2 regions of the Buttiauxella sp. BIGb0552 genome follow, and region 2 is predicted to be linked to the other one. Evidence: predicted binding sites of a transcription regulator. Region 2 holds the regulator's gene; the other holds the start of a gene.

Region 1 (12,053 bases), 440 kb from region 2:
TGGCCCCCGCAACCAATTAAAAAGTCGCTGAGTTTAGCGCGGTGGTGAAAACCATTTGCAGTAAGTAGTTATACGGACGCGGGGTGGAGCAGCCTGGTAGCTCGTCGGGCTCATAACCCGAAGGTCGTCAGTTCAAATCTGGCCCCCGCAACCAACTACAAAGTCGCTGAGTTTAGCGCAGTGGTGAAAACCATTAGCAGTAAATAGTTATACGGACGCGGGGTGGAGCAGCCTGGTAGCTCGTCGGGCTCATAACCCGAAGGTCGTCAGTTCAAATCTGGCCCCCGCAACCAACTAAGTCGCTGAGTTTCGCGCAATGATGAAAGTCATTTGGGTACTAAAGAAGTTTACGGACGCGGGGTGGAGCAGCCTGGTAGCTCGTCGGGCTCATAACCCGAAGGTCGTCAGTTCAAATCTGGCCCCCGCAACCAATATTAAAAGCACTCTCAGGAGTGCTTTTTTTGTATCTGCAATTCGCTCACACAGTTCTACTATCCTCTAAATAATTCGAGCGCAGCCAACTCAGCCGCGGCTCGAAGTATGACGGGGATTAACCGAGCCGCGCTAATCGCGCACTATCCGCAAAATAAGCCTTTATACCTGCCAGAATAGACTCGGCCACTTCCTGCTGGAATGTCGCGGTTCGCAGCTTGCGCTCTTCCTCAACATTACTCAAAAAGGCAGTTTCTACCAGAATGGATGGAATATCCGGAGCTTTCAGAACCGCAAACCCCGCCTGATCGACGCTGTTTTTATGCAGTTTGTTCACCTTCCCTAACCGGGCCAGCACTTCTTTGCCGAACTTAAGGCTATCGTTGATGGTCAATGACTGCACCATATCAAACATCGTATGGTCGAGGTAACGATCGCCACTCTTACTGACGCCACCGATTAAGTCGGCGGCGTTTTGCGTTTGGGCGAGGAATTTAGCGGCGGTACTGGTCGCGCCTTTGGTTGAGAGCGCAAAAACGGAGGATCCGCGAGCAGCCCCCGTGGTAAACGCATCAGCATGAATAGAAACAAACAGATCGGCACGCTGCTTCTGTGCCTTCGCTACCCTGACTTTTAATGGGATAAACACATCCTCATTGCGGGTCATGTAGGCTTTCATATTCGCTTCTTTATCAATCAGCGCTTTCAGGCGGCGAGCAATCTGCAGAACGATATCTTTTTCGCGCGTTTTGTTCGGCCCAATCGCACCGGGATCTTCCCCACCGTGGCCGGGATCAAGCATGATAACAATTGGCCGGTCACGCCCGGCTTTACCCGGTTGCGGCCCTTGTTCTGGCGACGGCGGCTTGTCTTTATCCAGCTTGCCGTTGTTGTAATCTTCCAGCAATGCCAACAGCGGATCTTGCTCGCTATTCATATTCGCCGGATACAAATCCATCACCAGACGCTCTTTAAATTCAGCTACCGGGGCCAGTCCAAACAGATGTGGTGTGACGTTCTGTTTGAGTTCAAAAACCATGCGCACGGTTTGCGGGTCAAACTGCCCGACACGCGCAGATTTGATGAAGGGATCGTCAGCACGAATCTGGCCACCAATGCCTTTCAATACTGAATTTAAATTCACACCTTCGATGTCGACAACGACGCGATCCGGGTTGCTCAATGCGAACTGCTTATATTTAAGCTCTTTGTTCGATTCCAGCGTGACACGAGTGTAAGAAGAAGCGGGCCAGACACGCACCGCAACGACCAGGCTTGAAGCTGCAAGACCGACCTGGCTGACACTCAAAAGCCACATAGCACCTGCTCCCTGGAGCAACCGGCGCCGAGTTATTAATGGACTGGAATCTGACATAGCTCTCCTGAGCGGTGTATTTCCGGGAATCGAATAATCAATTTTATTTTTTGAGCCGAAAACTTTAACCAAACAGGCCCGGGCTGTCACTCATTAAAGGGTAAACATTCGCAATCAAGCACCTGGCAGGCTGAATTCAGAAATATTCGCTTTGTGGAAATTGCCGCTTGCACCGGAGGCAATAAAAGAATAAAAATACAGAAATTACGAATAATCATGCAATGAGGTCTGGCCGTGGTGAAGGAACGTAGAACCGAACTGGTACAGGGATTCCGCCATTCTGTTCCCTATATAAATGCCCATCGGGGAAAAACGTTTGTCATTATGCTTGGCGGCGAAGCCATCGAACACGAGAACTTTTCCAGTATCGTTAATGATATTGGGCTGCTGCACAGCTTGGGGATTCGTCTGGTGGTGGTGTACGGCGCACGCCCACAGATTGATGCCAATCTGGCTTCGCATAATCATGAGCCTATCTATCATAAACATACGCGTGTTACGGATGCAAAAACGCTGGAGCTGGTAAAGCAAGCGGCCGGTTTATTGCAGCTGGATATTACCGCGCGTTTGTCCATGAGCCTTGGCAACACGCCTTTGCAGGGCGCACATATCAACGTGGTCAGCGGTAACTTTATTATCGCGCAGCCATTGGGCGTGGATGATGGCGTGGATTACTGCCACAGCGGACGCGTGCGTCGTATCGACGAAGAAGCTATTCACCGCCAGCTTGATAACGGTGCAATCGTGCTGATGGGCCCGGTTGCGGTATCGGTCACGGGTGAAAGTTTCAACCTCACTTCAGAAGAGATTGCCACCCAACTGGCAGTCAAACTGAAAGCCGAAAAAATGATTGGCTTCTGCTCTTCTCAGGGTGTTATCGACGACAACGGCAATATTGTCTCCGAACTGTTCCCTAACGATGCGCAAAAACGTATTGAAGAACTCGAAGAAGCCGGTGATTACCACTCCGGCACCGTGCGTTTCTTACGGGGTGCTTTGAAAGCCTGTCGTAGCGGTGTGCGTCGCAGCCATTTAATTAGTTACCAGGAAGATGGCGCACTGTTGCAGGAGCTTTTCTCCCGCGACGGGATCGGTACACAAATTGTTATGGAGAGTGCGGAGCAAATTCGTCGCGCTACCATTAACGATATCGGCGGTATTCTGGAGTTGATTCGCCCTCTTGAACAACAAGGGATTCTGGTACGCCGCTCGCGTGAGCAACTGGAAATGGAGATTGACAAGTTCACCATTATTCAGCGCGACAATCTGACTATCGCCTGTGCAGCACTCTATCCATTCCTTGAAGAAGGGATTGGCGAAATGGCCTGCGTAGCAGTTCACCCTGACTATCGCAGTTCATCGCGCGGTGAAGTGCTGCTGCAACGTATTGCCACGCAAGCCCGCCAAATGGGACTGAGCAAGCTGTTCGTGCTGACCACCCGTAGCATTCACTGGTTCCAGGAACGCGGATTTATGCCGGTCGATGTTGAGCTGCTGCCTGAAAGTAAAAAAGAGATGTACAACTATCAACGCCGTTCGAAAGTGCTGATGGCGGATTTAGCGTAACCAATAAGCTAGCCCTATTCAGGGCTAGCTAAAACTCTCCATCAATCCGCTGCGTCTTTCTGTCTTCGTCACAATTGCCTTTTCCAGAACCCGGTCATCTGCATACAAAGATAGCCTGCTTCGAGCACGAGTGATCGCGGTATAGACCAGTTCACGCGTAACCACAGCGGTATACTGATTTGGCAGAACAAGGGCGGCGTGATCAAATTCCGAACCCTGGGATTTGTGCACCGTCATAGCATAGGCGGTGTCATGCCCTGGTAAACGGCTCGGCTGCACTGATTTTATTGTGCCATCCGGCATCGGGAACCAGACGCGTAGCCCCTCGCCTCTGTCTAACGCGATACCGATATCACCGTTGAATAGGCCTAACGAGCTGTCGTTACGCGAAATCATAATTGGCCTGCCGTTGTACCATCTTGAAGCGGCCTGATTTGGCCGCTCAATGAGCCTTTTTTGAATCAGCGCGAGTTCGATTCTATTGTTCAGGCCACTGACGCCAAACGGGCCATCACGTAATGCACACAACAACTGATAACGCCCGAAAGCTTCAATAATAGCTGCAGGTTCTGCGTGATTGCGTATTAACTCCAGATACGGCCGATACCCATCCACTGCATCAGCAATCATCAACGCGTAGTCTTCAGTTTCGCGCAATGGCTGCTTTGTGATATCGCCAAAACCTTTAGCAAACACAGCTTTAGCCTGTTTCACATCACTTGCATTAACAGCATAGGCCAACTGCCCAATCCCTGATTTGCTATCAAAACGGTAGCTTTTTTGCAGCAGACAAAGCCCGTCGCGCAGCACACTGGCTTCTGTTCCTTCACCTGTTACCAGTGAGTAACCCGTCAGTCGACTTAATTCGGCCGCACGAACAGGAGAATATCCGTGTGTTACATAATGGCAAATATCCCCGAGCACCGCCCCCGCTTCCACCGATGCCAGTTGATCGCGGTCGCCTAAGAAAATGATCCGCGCGTGTGCTGGCAACGCATGAATCAGCTTTGCCATCATTGGCAAATCCACCATTGAGGCTTCATCTACCACCAGCACATCAAGATGCAATGGGTTCCCTGCGTGATATCGCAGACGTTGGCTGTTAGGTTGTGCGCCCAATAAGCGGTGCAAGGTACAAGCATCGCTAGGCAACGAGGCTTTTTGCGCATCATCCAACGGCAAACGCCGTAGAGCGGAACCTAAGGATTCGGTTAAACGTGCAGCAGCTTTACCTGTTGGAGCCGCCAGTTGGATACGCAAAGGTTTTGCGTCCGATAGCTGAACCAGTGCTGCGAGCAATTTGGCCACCGTAGTGGTTTTCCCGGTTCCTGGCCCGCCAGAAATCACTGAAATGCGTCGTGTCAGTGCCACGGCCGCAGCAACCTTTTGCCAGTCGATATCGGCTGTTGGCTCAAAGAGTTGATTTAATACACGGATAATCTGCGTTTCATCAAGTGGGATTACGCAGTTCTCTTCACCAAAAAACCGCGCGACAGACTGTTCGTTTTGCCACATCCGGTTGAGGTACAAGCGCTCGCCAATTAATTTCAGCGGTGTTGCCCCTTCATACTCACTTACCGCATCAGATGCCAATAGCAGTTCGTGCCAGTTGGCGTTGATACCAATCACAGCGAAAAGTTGCTCCGCAAAATCAGGTTGCCGCCCGGCAAAACAGAACTCCGGCTTTAAACGCGAAAGTGGGATACACACATGCCCTTCACCCGCATCGTGGCTGACAAGTGCCGCTGCCAGCATGACTGCGGGCTGCTCGTCACTGGAAATCATCATGGCGAATTGTGCATCCAATGCGCGCAACAATTTTTGCTCGACTGCCTGCTGTAGCAACTCAGACATTTTCATGGCGTAACCTCGTCCGTTTGCCCGGCAAAAAGTGCATCCATTTTCGTAATCAATTGAACATCTGGCTGCGTCGAGAAAATCCCCTGTGAAGAACCGTTGCTTTCGACTCCGCGCAAGAAAAGATAGATAACGCCGCCAAAATGTCTTTGGTAATCGTAGTCAGGCATACGGTGGCGCAAATAGCGGTGCAGAGCCAACGTATATAACTGATATTGCAGGTCGTAACGATGGGATTGCATCGCACCCGCCATCGCTTCCTGGGTATAAGCACTGCTGTCTTCACCCAGCCAGTTGGATTTATAATCCAGCAGGTAGTAACGCCCTTGCCAGCGGAAAACCAGGTCAATAAACCCTTTCAACATGCCACGCACTTGTTTGAAATTCAGCGCAGGGCAGCCCGCAGAGAGCGGATCGTATTCCCGCACCAGCTTATCCAGATGCGCAGCCTGCAAATCACTTTCAATTGGCAGATAAAATTCCAGCTCGACCTGTTTTTCCTGTGGCGTTAACTGGTTAAGCGACACGCCCGAATCATTGAGCGGAACCTGCAAAATGGCCTTTAACCACTGCGTTAACACGGGTAGCCACTCTTCAGCAAAACCTTGCTCTGTGAGTTGCTTTGCAACCCATATATCGTCAATCGGCTGAGTAAAATCAATGCCTTCGAATAAGCTATGCAAAAATGTGCCCGGCCCCGCACCGCGTGGGAAGCTATGCGGAGTTAGTGATGGCTCACTTTGCACTGGCGCTACACCTGCAGCGTCCACATCTAATCGAGGTAATAGATCCAGTACCTGGCTGCTGCCATGCTGCTGCAATCCGGAATAACTGGTCACGCGCCAATTATCAGCAACCTGCCTTTTCATCACTCTGGCACTCAGTTCCGGGATTGCGGTACTGACAGGCTGCCACGGGCTATAGTCTTCCGAGTGAGGTTCTTCGACGCTAATCGACTCACTGACCAGTTCCTGCAAACATGCCTGTAAACCGGCAGCATCTTTCGCCTCACCTTTTTGCAGCAGATACCCCAACGCGCCCAGATGCAGATCGCTGCCCCCTTTTTTGGCTCGGTTCCCTTTAAATAACGGGGCGACACCCAGGCTGCAATGCCAGATTGAACGAGTCAGAGCCACGTACAGCAAACGTAAATCCTCTGCCAGGCGCTCTTCTTCCGCAAGGCTCAGGCTTTCTTCATCGTCGCTTAAATCCAGCAACGGCGAGAATGTTGAACGGTCATGGTACAGACCACTGTTTTGCGCCCGATAGTTGGCGATGAATGGCAACCAGACCAATGGGTACTCAAGCCCTTTTGATTTATGGATAGTGACAACCTGAACCAAATGCTTGTCGCTTTCGAGACGTAATTGTTGGCTGTAGGCGTTGCTATCAGGTTCAGCGACCTGCTGTGCCAACCATCGAACCAGAGCATGTTCACTGTCAGTTTGCGCTGCTTCTTCTTGTAGCAATTCGCTGATGTGTAAAATGTCGGTAAGACGCCTTTCACCTCCCGGCGTTGCCAACAAGTTTTCAGCAACCTGCCGACGAGCAATCAGCGCCCGCAGCATCGGCATGACGCCCCGGCGCAGCCAGGTTTGGCGATATTCAGAAAACTCTTCAACCAACTGATCCCAGGCATTTTCATCGTTATTCAGCGCCTCAATCATTTGCGCATCAAGGCCAAGCATACTGGTCGCAACCGCACTTCTCAGTGCTGTTTCAATTTCAGGGGCAAGTACAGCCTGCAGGATCCACAAAATCTCTCGCGCTTCAGGCGTTGCAAAAACCGAGTCACGATTTGAAAGGTAAACAGAGGGAATATTGAGCGCGCTCAAAGCCTCCCGAACAATTGAAGCTTCACCGCGACTACGAACCAAAATAGTGATGTCTGATGACTGTACCGGGCGAGATACCTCACCTTTCCACAATAGAGCCTCACCGCGCTGCCCGGCAGTCAGCCAGTCTCGAATCTGCTGCGCACACTGCATGGCCATGATTTGTTGGTAATCACTCACACCGCAACCGTCACCCGACTGTGCCCAGAGCGACATAGCCGCCTGGTTCTTCCCTTTGAAAGTAAAACGCAGTCCACTGTTTTTCTCGGCCGCTTTGACCGCTAAAAATGGGATTTGCTGGAATAAGAAAGGGTTACTCAGTTGCTGAAACAGAGTATTCACGCTGTTTATCATTGCAGGGGATGAACGCCAGTTAGTGTCCAGCGTGTAGTGGGCACTTACCTCATGACGAGCTTTCATGTAGGTAAAAATATCCGCCCCGCGGAACGCATAAATCGCCTGTTTCGGGTCACCAATAAGCAATAACGCAGTACCCGGCTGGTTGATGTACAGCCGCCTGAAGATGCGATATTGCTGAGGATCGGTATCCTGAAATTCATCAATCATTGCCGCCGGGAAACGCCCACGAATGGCGGCTGCCAGGGCGTCGCCACCCGGCTTATGCAGAGCTTCATCCAGCCGGGTCAACATATCGTCGAAACCCAGCTCACCGCGACGGCGTTTTTCTTGCTGCACGGTATAGCGGATTTCAGCCATAGCACGCGCGATAACTAAATCACGCAGTGTTAGCGGCTCCCCCAATAAATCGTTAATCGCTCTGAAAACAGGATGCTGCGGCGGTTGGCCTTCTTTGGTTTTCTCGTCGAGCATCGACTGAGAGAAACGCTCCAGTTGGTCAGGCAATTTATAAGTTGTGGTTTCTGTCTGAGCCCATGTGCCAACAATATTCAGCCAATTAGGTAGGTTTTTACTGCTGTAACTACGGCGGTCTATCTTCGCCACACTTAGGAGTTGCGCAATTTCATCCGCGCAAGCACACCATTGCGCTTTCACATCTTCAATGGCGTTAATTATTTTCTGATGCCGTGCAAGTAGCGTTTCATCATCAGCTGGCGGCTGTTTAAGTACCGGTTGTTCACCTTGCAACCAGCTGTTTATGTCTCTGAGAAGTTCTTCCGGGCCAGCCCACTCCTCTGCCATAACCTGCGCGACCGGTTTAGGAAGTGGGTAACAATGGCGACGCCAAAAATCAGCACAGGCATTACGACGCAGCCGTGATTCATCTTCAATGAGTTGTTGCTCAAACAGCATGCCTGATTCGAAGGCATTAAGGCTGAGCATTCGCTGGCAAAAACCATGGATAGTGAAAATGGCCGCTTCATCCATTTGCTGTTCTGCAAGGCGCAAAACTTGGGCAGCCTGGTGAAGGTCAGGGATTTCTGTGAGCAGTTTTTGGAACAAGGGATTGTCAGTGCGCTTACATACGCAGGCGATACGCAGTTCATGAATATTGGCGCGAATACGGCCGCGGAGCTCTTCAGTCGCCGCCTGAGTAAAGGTTACGACCAATAATTCTTCAACTGAGAGTGGCCGGGGATGGGCATTTTCCCCACCCAGGCCAAGCAGCAAACGCAGATAGAGTGCCGCAATGGTAAATGTCTTTCCGGTACCGGCAGAGGCTTCAATCAACCGCTCTCCCGTCAGAGGTAAACTTAGGGGGTCAAGCGGCTGAGTGATTCCGGTCATTATTATACCTATTGTCTTTCAAGTTGCAGGTGCCGTGGCCGCCATTACTTAGCGTCTACACGCGGCAATGATTGCTGCAGAGTGCTGACCTCCTTCCAGGTTTTCCAGCCTTTCGGAGTGGCATAATCTGACTTGCCATTGTGGCTACCAGAAACTTGCGACAGTACAGCTATTCCCTGTGGTTCAATCACTGCCTGATGGAAGAAATCAGCCAGTTTTCGCGGCGTCAGTTTTTTAATTTCGGCGACTACTTTATCACGCGAATCAAAATCCAGGTTTCCGCGATCGAAATCTTTGCTCAGTTGTGAGGCCTCCTGTGACAAGGTCTGCGGTGCCTGCATAATTTCACTGATCATCCCCTGCTGCATTTGAGCAAAATCTTCAGCGCTCATCTCACGCAACTTCTTTTCAGCCGTTGGGTAAAACGCTTTAAAACGCTGGTACAAGTAGGCTGGTTGCTTATCGTTACTTTGCAGTAAGAAACCAATCCCCCACTGGCGGCCAACTGACATCGGGAAAGCAAACACCGCATAGCCCAGTTGCTCCTGGGTACGCAACTGGTTGTAGAACCACGGCTGAATGATTTGCCCCAACATTGAGCTGTAAGCAGTACTGACCGTTTCATCGAAACCTTTCGGTACATAAACTGCTGCCAGCGCGGAATCTGTGCTGCCTCCTGTTTTTTCAAACATCGCTAAATGTTTGCTATCAACAAGCACGTCTTTATTGCGGCACCACTCATTACCTTTGGTAGTCAGCTGGCTTTGTACGTTATGCGCAAGCTCTTTTGCCTGATCAGGAGACATATTGCCCAGAACTAAAAACTCAGGTTTAGCACCTGTTTTTAAAACTTCCCGGTAATCAAGCACGTCTTTTATCGTCAGAGCAGGCAACAACGCGCGGCGCGTTTCACGCTGGAAATACGGCACCTGCGACACCATCTGCACCGGCATAATCGCCTGATCGTAAGCTTTGCCTTTGTCTGCCGAATCCATCATTTGGGCATACCATGATTTTGCCTGATCCAACTGCTCTTGAGTCGGTGTATAGGAGAAATAGCCTTTTAGCAGCGCTTCAAAAAGCTGCGGCAAACGTTGGGTGTAACCATTGGCATTAACCATCAAACCGCTGTTGGCATTAGTCGAGAAACCAATACCGCCAATCGAAGCCTGGTTGCTTAACTCGTCCAACGCGATGCCTGCCAGGTAGTCATTCAGGGCAAACAATACCTGGTTTTTCGCACTATCCATTGCCTGCGGGTTACGCAGCACCATCGTCACGTCAGCTTTCGGTTCGCTGGCAAAATAGTGGCTTGGCATATACAACACACGCAGACCGGGTTCTTTCACCAGTAATTCTGGGTGAGCATAGGTTTTGTCAGGTTTAACTAACGTAAAGTCATCCGGGATATACGGGTTCAATTGTGGCAATGCCAGTTTGATTGCTGCCGCTTTTTCCTGCCAGGTATTGAAGACTTGCGGGGTGATTTTATCGACCTGATAAGGCGCTTCTACAAAATAAGCCGTTTTGTTATGTGGCTCTTTCGGGCTGATATACCAGACACGTGCATTTTGCGGCGTCATCATATCCAGGCGTGCTTTAATAGCCGCTGGATCGTATTGATCGGCGATGTTGACAGCATCAAGTGTGTGCTCGACAGGCACGCGTAACATGGTGTCTGCTAACCATTCTACGTAATCCATATCACGGGTTATTGATGGATAACGGAAGTCGAGATCGAGAACATGGGCAAGCTCGTCGAAATAACTTTTATCGACGCCATTCTCACGCATTTTATTTAAGTAACTGAAAATAGCCGCAACCACATCATCACGCTGCGCGAGACCTTTATCAGTCAACGATACAGAGATAGCGAACACGCCACTATTGCCGTTAACTAACGGGTCGGAATCGGCACGGATGCTATCTGCCAGCCCCTGCTTTTGCAGCCAGTCAGAAAGTGTATTGTTGCTACGGTTGCCAATCAAATAGCCAATTAACTCATCAGTTTTGCTGCGGAATTTATCGCTATTATTGTCGATACGGAATTCAACACGCACCACTTTGCGAGGCAATGCGGGGACGTAATGAATTACGACTCCTTTTTGCGCATCCGTGACAACCGGCACATTAATAACTGGCCGTTCAATGTTTTTATTCGGCACCCGGCCATAGGTTTCCACAGCAATTTTTGCCAGTTCCGGCAATGGTTTATTACTGTAAATAACAGCCTTCATTAGGTTCGCAGAATAATATTTATCACGGAAAGCTACCAGGGCGTCCAGCAGCTTACTGCCTGGTTTGTCGCGCAGAGTTTCAAGGTTACCGCCGGAAAAACGCGAACCCGGATGTGCAGGGTTGATAGTTTCAGCACTAACTTGCGCCATACGCATACCGTCACGGGCGCGAGCTAAGGTCAGCTCAGCATTAACCGCATTACGTTCACGTTCGGCATATTCTGGGGCGAGATTTGGCTCAGCAATAGCATCAGACAAACGGTCAACTGCCCCTTCCAGCGCATCGTTTTCCACTTCGAGATAAAACGCAGTGCGGTAAGTTGCAGTACTGGCGTTATGGCTGCCACCATGCTTTTTGAGAAACTCTGACAGGCTATCCGGCTCCGGATATTTTTTAGAGCCCATCAGCGTCATATGTTCAAGATAGTGAGCCAAGCCAAGATGGTCGTTAGGATCTTCTAAAGATCCAACAGGAACAACCAACGCAGACAATGACTTAACAGCTTGCGGATCAGAAACCAGCAGGACTGTCATACCATTATCAAGACGTATAGCCTGATATTGACGGTTGTCTTTCTCACTTTTGCGGATAGTTTCCTGGATAGGTTGCCAACCCGTGTCTGCCTGACTTAATGGTGCCCAAATGGCAACTAACAACAAGAAAAGCGGTTTTAACCAGGTGCTGCATTTAGGCATTCACGAACCTCATAATCACGAAACTTCCTAACTCACTCATCATTAACAACTTTTAAAAACAATCTGCAATTTTAGTTGTTTCTTTTTTCGCCAACCCTGAGCAAGTAGCGCATCATAGATGAACCCGCCGGGTTGTGCAATTTTTATACAGCCATTTAAGCTTTATTGAAACGAAACAGCGGCAGTAAGTAGCGCTCTGCCTCTCTTATAATCGCCTCGTAGTAATCAGGCTCAAGCGTACGATATAGGCGTTGTAACCACATATCGGCCCCCTCACCTTCAACTCTCTGATTCCCTTCCCAGGCCGCCAACAGTTTACTTTTGGCTTTCTGTTGCGTTTGCTCATCC
Region 2 (12,053 bases):
ATGGTGCCAGCACCATTTTCACGCGCGTAAATAGCCAGAACCGCAGCCATAGGAACAAACACCTGACGTGGCACACCACCGAAACGCGCATTAAAACGCACATCACTATTGGCTAGCTCCAGGTTTCCTACCGCTCGCGGCGCGATATTCAGGACAATTTGCCCGTCACGTGCATATTCCATAGGCACATGCACGCCTGGCAATGTCACATCCACAACCAAGTGCGGTGTGAGCTGGTTATCCAGTAGCCACTCGTAAAAAGCACGAAGCAGATAAGGACGACGTGGTGACAATTGCGACATTTCCATCAATTAGCCCCGGGTCTGAAGACGCATTTCGCGCTCAGGTTCGGTCAAAGAAGCGAGGAATGAATCACGCTCAAACACGCGAGTCATATAGCCTTTCATCTCTTTAGAACCCGCGCCTGTCAACTCAATACCCATCTGCGGCAAACGCCACAGCAGCGGCGCCAGGTAGCAATCTACCAGGCTGAATTCATCACTCAGGAAGAAAGGTTTCTGAGTAAATACAGGTGCGATGGCCAGTAGTTCTTCACGTAATTGCTTGCGTGCAGCATCAGCTTCTTGAGCAGAACCGTTCATCACGATGTGCATCAGTGAATACCAGTCTTTCTGGATACGATGCATGTACAGGCGACTTTCACCACGTGCAACCGGATAAACCGGCATTAATGGTGGGTGCGGGAAACGCTCATCAAGATATTCCATGATGATGCGGGATTCCCACAGGGTAAGTTCGCGGTCAACCAGGGTCGGTACGCTGTGATTTGGGTTGAGGTCAATCAGATCCTGAGGCAGGTTATCCGTTTCCACATGCTCAATTTCAACGCTAACACCTTTTTCAGCCAGTACGATACGCACCTGGTGACTATAGATGTCAGTAGGACCGGAAAACAGCGTCATCACCGAACGTTTGTTGGCAGCGACAGCCATGAAAACCTCCAAGTTTATCAGAAAATTACTGCTAATAGCCGCAAGCGGCAACTAACCTGACCGTTTGATACCCAAGACGCCGGAACACCACCAGTTGCCAAAAAAGAGGCAAAAACAAACTGATGCCGACATGAGGGCAGAAAATTGGTTGATAGTTTACCAGATTTTACGGGTTTTGTGGGGGATGGATCTGGATTTTGACTGAAAAGCTAGTGCTATCATGAAGTTAGCAACACTAAATATAATTTTCAGGCATAAAAAAACCCGGTACAAGACCGGGTTTTTTCGCAAATTGTATTCTGCAAAAGCAGACGACAATTAACGTTTGGAGAACTGAGGACGACGACGTGCTTTACGCAGACCGACTTTCTTACGTTCAACTTCACGAGCATCACGAGTAACGAAACCAGCTTTACGCAGTTCGCCACGCAGGGACTCGTCGTACTCCATCAGAGCGCGGGTGATACCATGACGGATCGCACCAGCCTGACCAGAAGTACCACCACCTTTAACAGTGATGTACAGATCGAATTTCTCAACCATATCAACCAATTCCAGCGGTTGACGAACTACCATGCGGGCAGTTTCACGACCGAAGTACTGTTCCAGAGAACGTTGGTTGATGATGATTTTACCGCTGCCCGGTTTGATAAAAACGCGAGCTGCAGAACTTTTGCGGCGACCAGTGCCGTAGTATTGATTTTCAGCCATTGCCATAATCCCGATTAAATGTCCAGAACTTGCGGTTGCTGTGCCGCGTGGTTGTGCTCGGTGCCCGCGTAAACTTTCAGTTTACGGAACATAGCACGGCCCAGCGGGCCCTTTGGCAGCATGCCTTTAACCGCGATTTCAATCACACGCTCAGGATGGCGAGCAATCATCTCTTCAAAGGTCGCTTGTTTGATACCACCGACGTAGCCGGTGTGGCGGTAATACACTTTGTCAGTACGCTTGTTGCCGGTTACAGCAACTTTTTCTGCGTTCAGAACGATGATGTAATCACCAGTATCAACGTGCGGAGTGTATTCCGCTTTGTGCTTACCGCGCAGACGGCTAGCCAATTCAGTAGCCAGACGACCTAAGGTCTTACCGTCAGCGTCAACAACGAACCAGTCGCGCTGTACGGTTTCTGGTTTAGCTGTAAAAGTTTTCATTAAAAGCTTACCCAATATATAGTTACACGTAGGTGTTCACCCAAACGTTTAAAATCAGTTCAAGGTTCACACGACAAAGTCCGGCAAACCTACCCCTTCGAATAGCCAATGCCAGCACGACCAAGTTTTGGGAAAAAAACTTTGGTTGTAACGTGGGGTCGCAAGATTATAGGGAAGTCGCCCCTAAAGGTCGAACCTTTTTGTCGTTTTTGTCTCACTTTATAGTCAGCCCCAATTGCACATTGCCGTTTAAGGCATATGTGGCAACCGCAAATACTCTTCACTTTGCATTTCCTGCAGGCGCGACAGGCAGCGCTGGAACTCAAAGCGCAGCCTTTCCCCCTGGTAAATATCAAACAGCGAAACTTGTGCTGATACCACCAGCTTGACGTGACGTTCGTAAAACTCATCTACCAGTGCGATGAAGCGACGCGCTTCATTTTCATTACGCGTATTCATTACCGGTACATTAAACAACATCACGGTATGGAACAGACGCGACAATGCGATGTAGTCATGCTGACTGCGAGCATCGACACACAACGTATTGAAATCAACAGCAAGCGTTTGATTGGCAAGACCTAAAGTGGCTAATGGACGATGATTAATTTCCAGCACTGGCTCTCCTTCCCGCGCCGCACCGGCCAGCGCTGTGTAGAGTTTTTCCATTTGCCCTGCGGTTTCGTCATTAAGTGGGGAAAGCCATAAATGGGCCTGGGTCAACGTTCTCAAGCGATAATCGATACCCGCATCAACGTTCATGATTTCACAGTGGCGCTTTATCGCGTCAATCGCAGGGATAAATCGCGGCCTCTGTAGACCGTTACGATACAGATCATCCGGCGGAATATTGGATGTAGCCACAAGCGTAATACCGCGAGCAAACAGCGCTTGCATTAGCGTGCCGAGCAACATCGCATCCGTGATATCCGACACGAAAAACTCATCAAAACAAAGAATGTCCGTCTGGGATTTGAAGCGGTCTGCAATGACTTCCAGTGGATCTATTTGCCCCTGTAACTCAGCCAGTTCTTCATGTACACGCAGCATGAATCGATGAAAGTGCAACCGTAGCTTGCGTTCGCCAGGTAAACTCTGAAAAAACATATCCATTAACCAAGTTTTCCCTCGCCCCACTCCACCCCACATATACAGCCCACGGACAGGCTCCTGATTTGTCGAAGCGCTACGTTTACCAAAGAGTTTGCCAAAGAAATTACCGCTAGCTGCCACTGTTGGCGTTTGACTGGTTAATGCCTGCCAAATGACGTCCAGTCTGGCGACAGCCTCACGTTGCACATCATCCGGTTGATAGCTGCCCTCGGTCAGGGCTTGTTGGTAGCGCGATGCAGGGGAGAGATTTTGCATGGTATTATGGTATTCCCTTAAAAATCGGATTGCCGTTTACTTAATGCTCAAAAAAGGACGGTTGTCGAAAAAAAGGCCGTTCTACCCTAAGCGATGCTGCGTCAGGATTCCACTTCTCTTAGGTTAACGGTTATAGTGGCTACATTACCCTACGGAAACACAATACAACGGGAGAAGTTCATGACCTGGGAATATGCGCTAATTGGGTTAGTTGTTGGCATCATCGTTGGTGCAGTTGCTATGCGTTTCGGCAACCGCAAGCTGCGTCAGCAGCAAGCTATGCAGTACGAGATTGAGAAAAACAAAGCGGAACTTGAAGAGTATCGTGAAGAGTTAGTCAGCCATTTTGCACGTAGTGCCGAATTGCTCGATAACATGGCTGATGATTACCGCCAGCTTTATCAACACATGGCAAAAAGCTCCAGCAGCTTGTTGCCAGAAATGTCAGCAGAAGCGAATCCATTCCGTAACCGCCTCGCTGAGTCTGAAGCCAGCAACGATCAGGCACCGGTTCAAATGCCGCGTGACTATTCCGATGGCGCATCCGGTTTGCTGCGTACCGAACGCGCAAAACGCGATTAATCACAATTCTGTATTTTTTTCCTGGGGTACGGTTTTCGTACCCCAATCTCTCTCACGCACAGCTATCATTTACTAGTATCTCATCACTCTATAACAACATTGTTACCCGGTTGATATTTCAATAACATCGGAGTGTCATCCCCTGTAGCTTGATAGATGACAGGTCGGTCGGGTTTTCCTTTTTCCAGGTCACGAGAGCAAGCCACCAATGAAGAAACAAACACTGTTGTTGAGTGCATTAGCGATAAGTATCGGACTAACTTTCGGTATTGCATCGCAGGTAAATGCGGCGTTGCCAGCACAAGTTCCGGGCCAGGCAGCAATACCAAGCCTTGCACCAATGCTGGAAAAAGTATTACCCGCGGTAGTCAGCGTGCAGGTAGAAGGCACAGCTGCAGCACCGAGCCAGAAAGTCCCAGAAGAGTTTAAAAAGTTCTTTGGTGATGACATGCCACCATCGGAATCTCAGCCATTTGAAGGTCTTGGCTCTGGCGTCATCATCAATGCAGAGAAAGGCTATGTGTTAACAAATAATCACGTCATTAACCATGCTGAGAAAATCAGCGTGCAGTTAAATGATGGACGTGAGTTTGATGCCAAATTAATTGGCGGTGATGACCAAAGTGATATCGCACTGATTCAAATCCAGAATGCGAGTGGCCTGACGCAAATCGCCGTGGCTGATTCAGACAAGTTGCGCGTTGGTGATTTCGCGGTAGCCGTAGGTAACCCATTTGGCCTTGGGCAAACAGCCACATCAGGTATCGTTTCAGCACTCGGTCGTAGTGGTCTTAACCTTGAAGGGTTAGAAAACTTTATTCAGACAGATGCTTCCATTAACCGTGGTAACTCCGGTGGCGCGTTGCTGAACCTGAACGGCGAGCTTATCGGCATTAATACCGCGATTCTCGCGCCAAGCGGCGGTAGTGTCGGTATCGGTTTTGCTATTCCAAGTAATATGGCGCAAACCCTGGCTAAACAACTGATGGAATTTGGTGAAATCAAACGCGGCTTGCTCGGTATTAAAGGTACTGAGATGAGTGCGGATATCGCTAAAGCCTTCAACCTCACAACTCAGCGTGGCGCGTTCATCAGCGAAGTCTTACCGCAATCAGGTTCAGCAAAAGCAGGCGTGAAAGCCGGTGATGTGATTACTAGCCTGAATGGCAAAGCCATCAGTAGTTTTGCTGAATTGCGAGCTAAAATCGCCACAACTGAACCCGGAACTGTAGTGAAACTGGGCCTACTGCGCGATGGGAAACCGTTGGAAGTGAGCGTGACGCTGGATAAAAGTACTGCATCATCAGCCAACGCAGAACTGATTATGCCAGCCTTACAAGGCGCAACCCTGAGTGATGGCCAGTTAAAAGATGGCACTAAGGGCATTAAACTCGACAGCGTTGAAAAAGGTACACCTGCGGCACAAGCCGGGTTACACAAAGATGATTTTATCATTGGCGTGAACCGCGAGCGGGTCTCAAGTATCGCGGAAATGCGTAAGGTTCTGGAAAGCAAACCAGACGTCATTGCGTTGCATGTGGCGCGTGGTGAAGAGAGCATATATCTATTAGTACGTTAATCTGATCAGTAATCGGACATCTCTGTACGATGTCCGATTAACTCATGCTATTCTGCTTCCGGCTTATTATTAACTAATTCAAATCCATGTTTCTAAAGATATTACGCTCGGTGGTAATTGGCCTGATTGTGGCTGGATTGTTGTTGGTTGCATTACCAACGCTGCGCCAGAAAATCGTCCCTTTAGCCCCCTCAAAGTTTGACAGTGCTGATGAAACTCCGGTGAGCTACAACTCTGCGGTGCGACGCGCTGCGCCTGCTGTGGTGAACGTATACAACCGCAGCATTGGTAACAATTCGCAAAATCAGCTAGAAATTAAAACTCTCGGTTCAGGCGTCATCATGGACGAGCGTGGTTACATCATTACCAATAAACACGTTATTAATGATGCCGAGCAAATCATCGTTGCACTGCAAGATGGCCGTGTGTTTGAAGCGCTACTGGTTGGCTCCGACAGCCTTACCGATCTCGCTGTGTTGAAGATCAATGCCACCAGCCTCCCCGTTATTCCTATCAACAATAAGCGGGTGCCGCATATCGGTGATGTCGTCATGGCGATTGGCAACCCGTATAACCTTGGGCAGACCATTACGCAGGGGATAATCAGCGCGACGGGTCGTATTGGCCTTAGCCCTTCAGGCCGCCAGTCATTCCTGCAAACTGACGCCTCAATTAACCACGGTAACTCAGGCGGTGCGCTGGTTAACTCACTAGGTGAGTTAATGGGTATTAACACGTTGTCGTTTGATAAAAGTAATGACGGCGAAACACCGGAAGGTATTGGCTTTGCAATCCCGACTCAGCTTTCCACCAAAATCATGGATAAGCTTATTCGCGATGGCCGCGTGATTCGTGGCTACATAGGTATTGGCGGGCGTGAGATAACACCATTGCATGGCCCGGCTACCGGCATTGATCAGATTCAGGGGATTATCGTTAACGAAGTTTCACCTGGCGGTCCAGCGGCGAAAGCAGGCCTTCTGGTTAACGACGTGATTATTTCGGTGAACAATAAACCAGCGATTTCGGCATTAGGCACTATGGATCAGGTGGCAGAAATTCGCCCAGGCTCAGTCATTCCGGTTGAAGTAATGCGCGATGATAAGAAGCTGACGTTACAAGTGACGATTCAGGAATATCCAGCCACTAACTGATAAATGCTGAATGACAGGCAATAAAAAACCGGAACTCAGTTCCGGTTTTTTTATCTCTGAAGCCTGGTGTTTACTTGTTAACGAACTCTTCACCAAGAGTAATATCTTTCTTCAGGGTATCCAGCATACCTTCCAGCGCCTGGTGCTCAAACGCACTCAGTTTGCCGTAAGATTTGATCTCTGCAATACCGTTTTTACCCAGCAGCAGCGGCTGAGAGAAGAAACGAGCGTGCTCGCCATTGCCTTCAACATACGCACATTCAACCACATTGCTTTCGCCTTGCAGCGCGCGAACCAGAGACAGACCAAAACGTGCAGCAGCCTGACCCATTGACAGGGTTGCAGACCCGCCACCAGCCTTCGCCTCTACAACTTCAGTACCTGCATTCTGAATACGCTTAGTTAAATCAGCAACTTCCTGCTCAGTGAAGCTTACGCCTGGGATCTGAGACAGCAGTGGCAGAATAGTCACGCCAGAGTGTCCGCCAATAACAGGGACTTCGATATCGGTCGGCAGTTTGCCTTTCAGCTGAGCAACAAAGGTGTTGGAGCGGATGATGTCCAGCGTAGTTACGCCAAATAATTTGTTTTTATCGTACACACCTGCTTTTTTCAGCACTTCCGCTGCAATAGCAACGGTGGTATTCACAGGGTTTGTGATAATACCGATACAGGCTTTAGGGCAAGTTTTAGCAATCTGTTGAACCAGATTCTTCACGATTCCCGCATTGACGTTAAACAGGTCAGAACGGTCCATACCTGGTTTACGTGCTACACCGGCAGAGATAAGCACCACATCCGCACCAACCAGTGCAGGAGTTGCATCTTCACCACAGAAACCTTTGATTTTTACATCGGTCGGGATATGACTCAGATCGACTGCAACACCTGGGGTTACAGGTGCAATATCATACAGAGAGAGTTCTGAACCTGAAGGCAGTTGGGTCTTGAGTAGAAGGGCAAGCGCTTGGCCAATTCCGCCTGCTGCGCCGAGGACTGCAACTTTCATCCTAAACTCCTTATTATGGTTAGCAAATAGGTGCCGTAACTCCATGCGGTGGCGACCATAATCCAGAGAAGGGGTAATTACAATATTCCCGCTCAAGGTTTGCGAAGTTACGCAATCCTGAAACGTTACTGCTGCATTTACTCGCCGGGTGGAAACGACGCCTTAGCGCCCGGTCACAACCTGATGTTGTCACATCAACAGGCGGTTACATTACCCCTCCCTACGCAGCAAAACAACATCATTTTGATAACATTTAATTTACCTAACAACTTATTTTCGAGTCGTGACGAAGGCATGTTTCTCGATAACAAAATTTGATAAAATCAGCCCCTTTCATAACATTATTTCAAGCTTACACCCAGCCATTGATTTGCATAAAAATTCATTTAAATGCATAATAATGTTATCTTTGCTGACCTGAATATGGGTGACCTATGCGTATTTCCTCAAAACAAGAAGAATTAGTCAAAGCATTCAAAGCATTATTGAAAGAAGAGAAATTTAGTTCTCAAGGCGAGATCGTCCATGCCTTGCAAAATGAAGGTTTCGAAAACATTAACCAGTCCAAAGTATCCCGCATGCTGACCAAGTTTGGCGCGGTGCGTACTCGCAATGCAAAAATGGAAATGGTGTATTGTTTGCCTGCTGAATTGGGTGTGCCGACCACATCCAGTCCATTAAAAAATCTGGTACTGGATATTGATTACAACGATGCCGTTGTCGTTATCCACACAAGCCCGGGTGCTGCACAGTTGATTGCACGCCTACTGGATTCTTTAGGTAAAGCTGAAGGGATCCTGGGCACGATTGCCGGAGACGACACTATCTTTACTACGCCTGCCAAAGACTTCACGGTTAAAGAGCTTTATGAAGCGATTCTGGTGCTCTTCGAACAAGAGCTTTAAGTCTTAAAACGGCTGTTCCCGCTGTTATTGAATGGCGGGAGCAACCTGCTTGATAACATCCTTCTGTTTTCTTATACCTGCCTGCAAATTTCATTCTTCACATCTACTCCTACTTTAAAAACCCAACCCATCAGCAAGTTATGTGATGAACCGCACAAAAAGTCAAAGTCTGATATCTCATTGTTTTTACTTATATTTAACATAAACAAAGCAATAAAAGATCATTTTTAATAACTTTACGTAATAAAGAAAACCTCTATTATTGTAAAGTTTCATAGATAATAATTAGCGTGGTATTAATTTTCCACGTTATTAGTGTATACTTGATTTTGTGATGAGGGTCACGGAATGAGGACCCAAATAAAAGAATACGACGAGGTAAAAATTATGAACATGAAATCAACAGTAGTAGCCGCCAGTCTGCTTTCAATGCTGTCATTTGGTGCTTTCGCAGCCACATCTGTTAACGCAGAACAGGCACAGAATCTTCAGCCGATGGGCACAGTTTCTGTAAGCCAAATAGGCAGTGCACCAATGGATATGCACCAAATGCTGAATGAAAAAGCTGAAGCGAAAGGTGCATCTTCTTATCGCATCGTTGAAGCACGTTCTGGTGATGCATGGCACGCCACTGCTGAGCTGTATAAATAAGCCTGGCAGGTATAAGTAATACCGATTAATCAAAACGACGGCCCCAAGAACAATAAACGCAGTTAAACCCTTCCGGTCGTTGAGAACATAATTCAGGAGTAGACATCATGAAAACCAAATTAACCATCGCAGCACTGAGCCTTTTCTCTGTTATCTCTTTCGGCGCTAACGCAGCCGCGCATCAGATAAACAGCGAACAAGCACAAAACATGCAATCTATGGGTAGCATTTCTGTCAGTCAGACTGGCAGTGCGCCAATGGATATGCGTCAGGAATTATCACAGAAGGCGACTAAAGAAGGTGCATCGGCATATCGCATTACCGAAGCACGTACTGGCGATAGCTGGCACGCCACCGCTGAACTGTATAAATAAACCCTCGTCGTCAAATTCTGACGACTTTGCCCCCGCTAGCGGGGGCTTTTTTATATCTAAAATAGCGTTAGCCGCGCACGTTAAAGCGCAATTGCCCTTCCAGCTCTTCCTCTGCTTCGTCAAAAAGCAAAATCAAAGCCCCGTAACGCCGCCTTTGCATCTCTGGTAAATGAACAAACTCGATTTCCGCCGGGAGGGGTAAAGTGCCCCCGACGACCACATCCCATAAGCTGTCGAGATCGTGGACCTGCTTTTTCTCAAGTTGAAATGCCTGGGTAAAGTGACGATAGAATCCAGGCTGGTCTTCTATCTGACTAAAATCAAAGGTGTATTTTTTCATTGCTTGCCACCTTAACCAGAACGAATCGCTCTACAACCCACCAATATGCAAGGTTTTGACTTCCAGAAACTCATCCAGACCCAATACCGAACCCTCACGACCAAGACCGGACTCTTTCACGCCGCCAAATGGTCCCAGTTCAGTCGAAACTGCGCATTCGTTAATCCCTATCATCCCACTTTCAAGCGCCTGAGAGACACGGAATACGCGCGACAGATTCTGAGTATAGAAGTAGGCTGCCAAACCAAATGGCGTATTGTTCGCACGCTCAATCACTTCCTCTTCCGTTTTGAATCGGAAACAGGCAGCCACCGGGCCAAAAGTTTCTTCCTGCGCCAGTTTCATGTCGTCATTAGCATCGACAATCACCGTGGGTTGCCAGAAATTGCCACCCAATTCATGGCTCTTGCCACCCACCAGTACTTTGCCCCCCTTCGCTTGCGCATCTTCCACGTGTTCACAGACCTTATCGACTGCGGATTTCTCAATTAATGGCCCGATGGCGACGCCCTCTTCCAGGCCATTCCCAACTTTGAGGGCTTTAACCGCATCGGCCAGCTTGTTGACGAACTGGTCGTAAACCTTTTCCTGAATAAAGAAACGGTTAACACTGACGCAAACCTGCCCGGCGTTACGGAATTTGTTAGCAATCGCACCTTTCACGGCTTCATCAATATCGGCATCATCAAAGACGATATACGGCGCGTTACCGCCTAATTCCATGGAGACTTTTTTCATGGTTTCCGCAGCATTGCGCACCAGCGTTTTGCCAACGGCGGTGGATCCAGTAAACGAAATCTTCCGCACTTCATGGCTCGCCATTATCGCGTCGCTGATTTCTTGCGTATTACCGGCTACAGCATTTAGCACGCCATCAGGCACGCCTGCTTTCTTCGCCAGCGCCAGTAAAGCAAATGCCGATAGCGGCGTGTTATTAGCAGGCTTGATGATTCCGGTACAGCCCGCGGCGAGCGCCGGGCCGAGTTTGCGGGTCAGCATTGCCATCGGGAAATTCCACGGAGTAATGGCGGCTACAACGCCAATCGGTTCACGGGTGGCGAGAATGCGTGAGCCCGGTTTGATCGCAGGTATAATTTCACCATTTGCCCGTTTAGCCTGCTCCGCAAACCACTGAATAAAACTCGCGGCGTACTCGACTTCCCCTTCCGCCTCTTTCAACGGTTTGCCTTGTTCGGTAGTCATCAAGCGGCCGAGCCAGCTTTTGTTCTCAATTATCAACTGGAACCAACGGTAGAGAATGGTGGAGCGTTCTTTGGCGGTTTTTGCACGCCATGCGGGAAAGGCTTTAGCGGCAGCGGTGATAGCTTCTTCAGCCTCTTTTTTACCAGCCTTTGCGACTTTGGCGACAACCTCGCCCGTTGCGGGGTTAATAACCTCGAAAGTTTCACTCAGCTTGCGCCATTCACCATTTACGAGATAGCCAGTGTTGAATAATTCACTGTCCTGGAGTGCCTGATTTGTCATAGTTTTCTCCTGTTATGAATTGGGCATCTGATATACCCAAAATAATTCGAGTTGCAGGCAGGCGGCAAGCGAGTGAATCCCGATGAGCTTACTCTGGTAAGTGATTCGGGTGAGCAAACGCAGCCAACGCATCTGCAAGTTGAAGTATGACGGGTATAAGTATAGATACAAAAAAGCCGACGCATGGCGTCGGCTCGGGTCAGGCAGCGATGAATGCGTGCTGGTATTTATGCAGCACATGCGCCAGGCGTTTCACCGGTTCGGTAACCTGTATCGGTGCCTCCCAGACCCGCAATTTCTCCTGGTAGATATCTAATTCTTCCAGCAGTTGCTGGAAGTAACGCCGCCTTTTGTCGTCGCTGGATGCAGAAATCACGCGATCTGCCGTGTTGCGCAGTTGGCGATGGAAAGCAGAAAGATCGTCATTCACCGGAATCGGCGCATCGCGCAATCTCTGGTGAGCAATAATCAAGATCAGCGCTAAACGGTAGCGGTCGAT

The links. The regulator ArgR, encoded in region 2, controls arginine synthesis, uptake and breakdown. The targets are predictions, from matches to a motif close to ANTGAATAAAAATACANT.
Positions count from the first base shown of each region.
Region 1: argA (amino-acid N-acetyltransferase) is a predicted target of ArgR. The motif match lies at 1,992-2,009, and genes of this name have one in related genera.

Region 1 is NZ_SODY01000003.1:201,872-213,924, forward strand. Features, by position in the region: tRNA gene EDF88_RS09985 (tRNA-Met) at 1-15, shown strand, start outside; tRNA gene EDF88_RS09990 (tRNA-Met) at 78-154, shown strand; tRNA gene EDF88_RS09995 (tRNA-Met) at 217-293, shown strand; tRNA gene EDF88_RS10000 (tRNA-Met) at 355-431, shown strand; gene amiC (N-acetylmuramoyl-L-alanine amidase AmiC) at 551-1,807, opposite strand; gene argA (amino-acid N-acetyltransferase) at 2,042-3,373, shown strand; gene recD (exodeoxyribonuclease V subunit alpha) at 3,398-5,233, opposite strand; gene recB (exodeoxyribonuclease V subunit beta) at 5,230-8,772, opposite strand; gene ptrA (pitrilysin) at 8,817-11,705, opposite strand; gene recC (exodeoxyribonuclease V subunit gamma) at 11,861-12,053, opposite strand, start outside.
Region 2 is NZ_SODY01000003.1:640,013-652,065, forward strand. Features, by position in the region: gene sspB (ClpXP protease specificity-enhancing factor) at 1-308, opposite strand, end outside; gene sspA (stringent starvation protein SspA) at 312-953, opposite strand; gene rpsI (30S ribosomal protein S9) at 1,272-1,664, opposite strand; gene rplM (50S ribosomal protein L13) at 1,679-2,107, opposite strand; gene zapE (cell division protein ZapE) at 2,357-3,475, opposite strand; gene zapG (Z-ring associated protein ZapG) at 3,656-4,057, shown strand; gene degQ (serine endoprotease DegQ) at 4,266-5,636, shown strand; gene degS (outer membrane-stress sensor serine endopeptidase DegS) at 5,723-6,790, shown strand; gene mdh (malate dehydrogenase) at 6,861-7,799, opposite strand; gene argR (transcriptional regulator ArgR) at 8,234-8,704, shown strand; gene yhcN (peroxide/acid stress response protein YhcN) at 9,092-9,355, shown strand; gene yhcN (peroxide/acid stress response protein YhcN) at 9,463-9,729, shown strand; gene EDF88_RS11975 (barstar family protein) at 9,797-10,069, opposite strand; gene EDF88_RS11980 (NAD-dependent succinate-semialdehyde dehydrogenase) at 10,100-11,554, opposite strand; gene aaeB (p-hydroxybenzoic acid efflux pump subunit AaeB) at 11,754-12,053, opposite strand, start outside.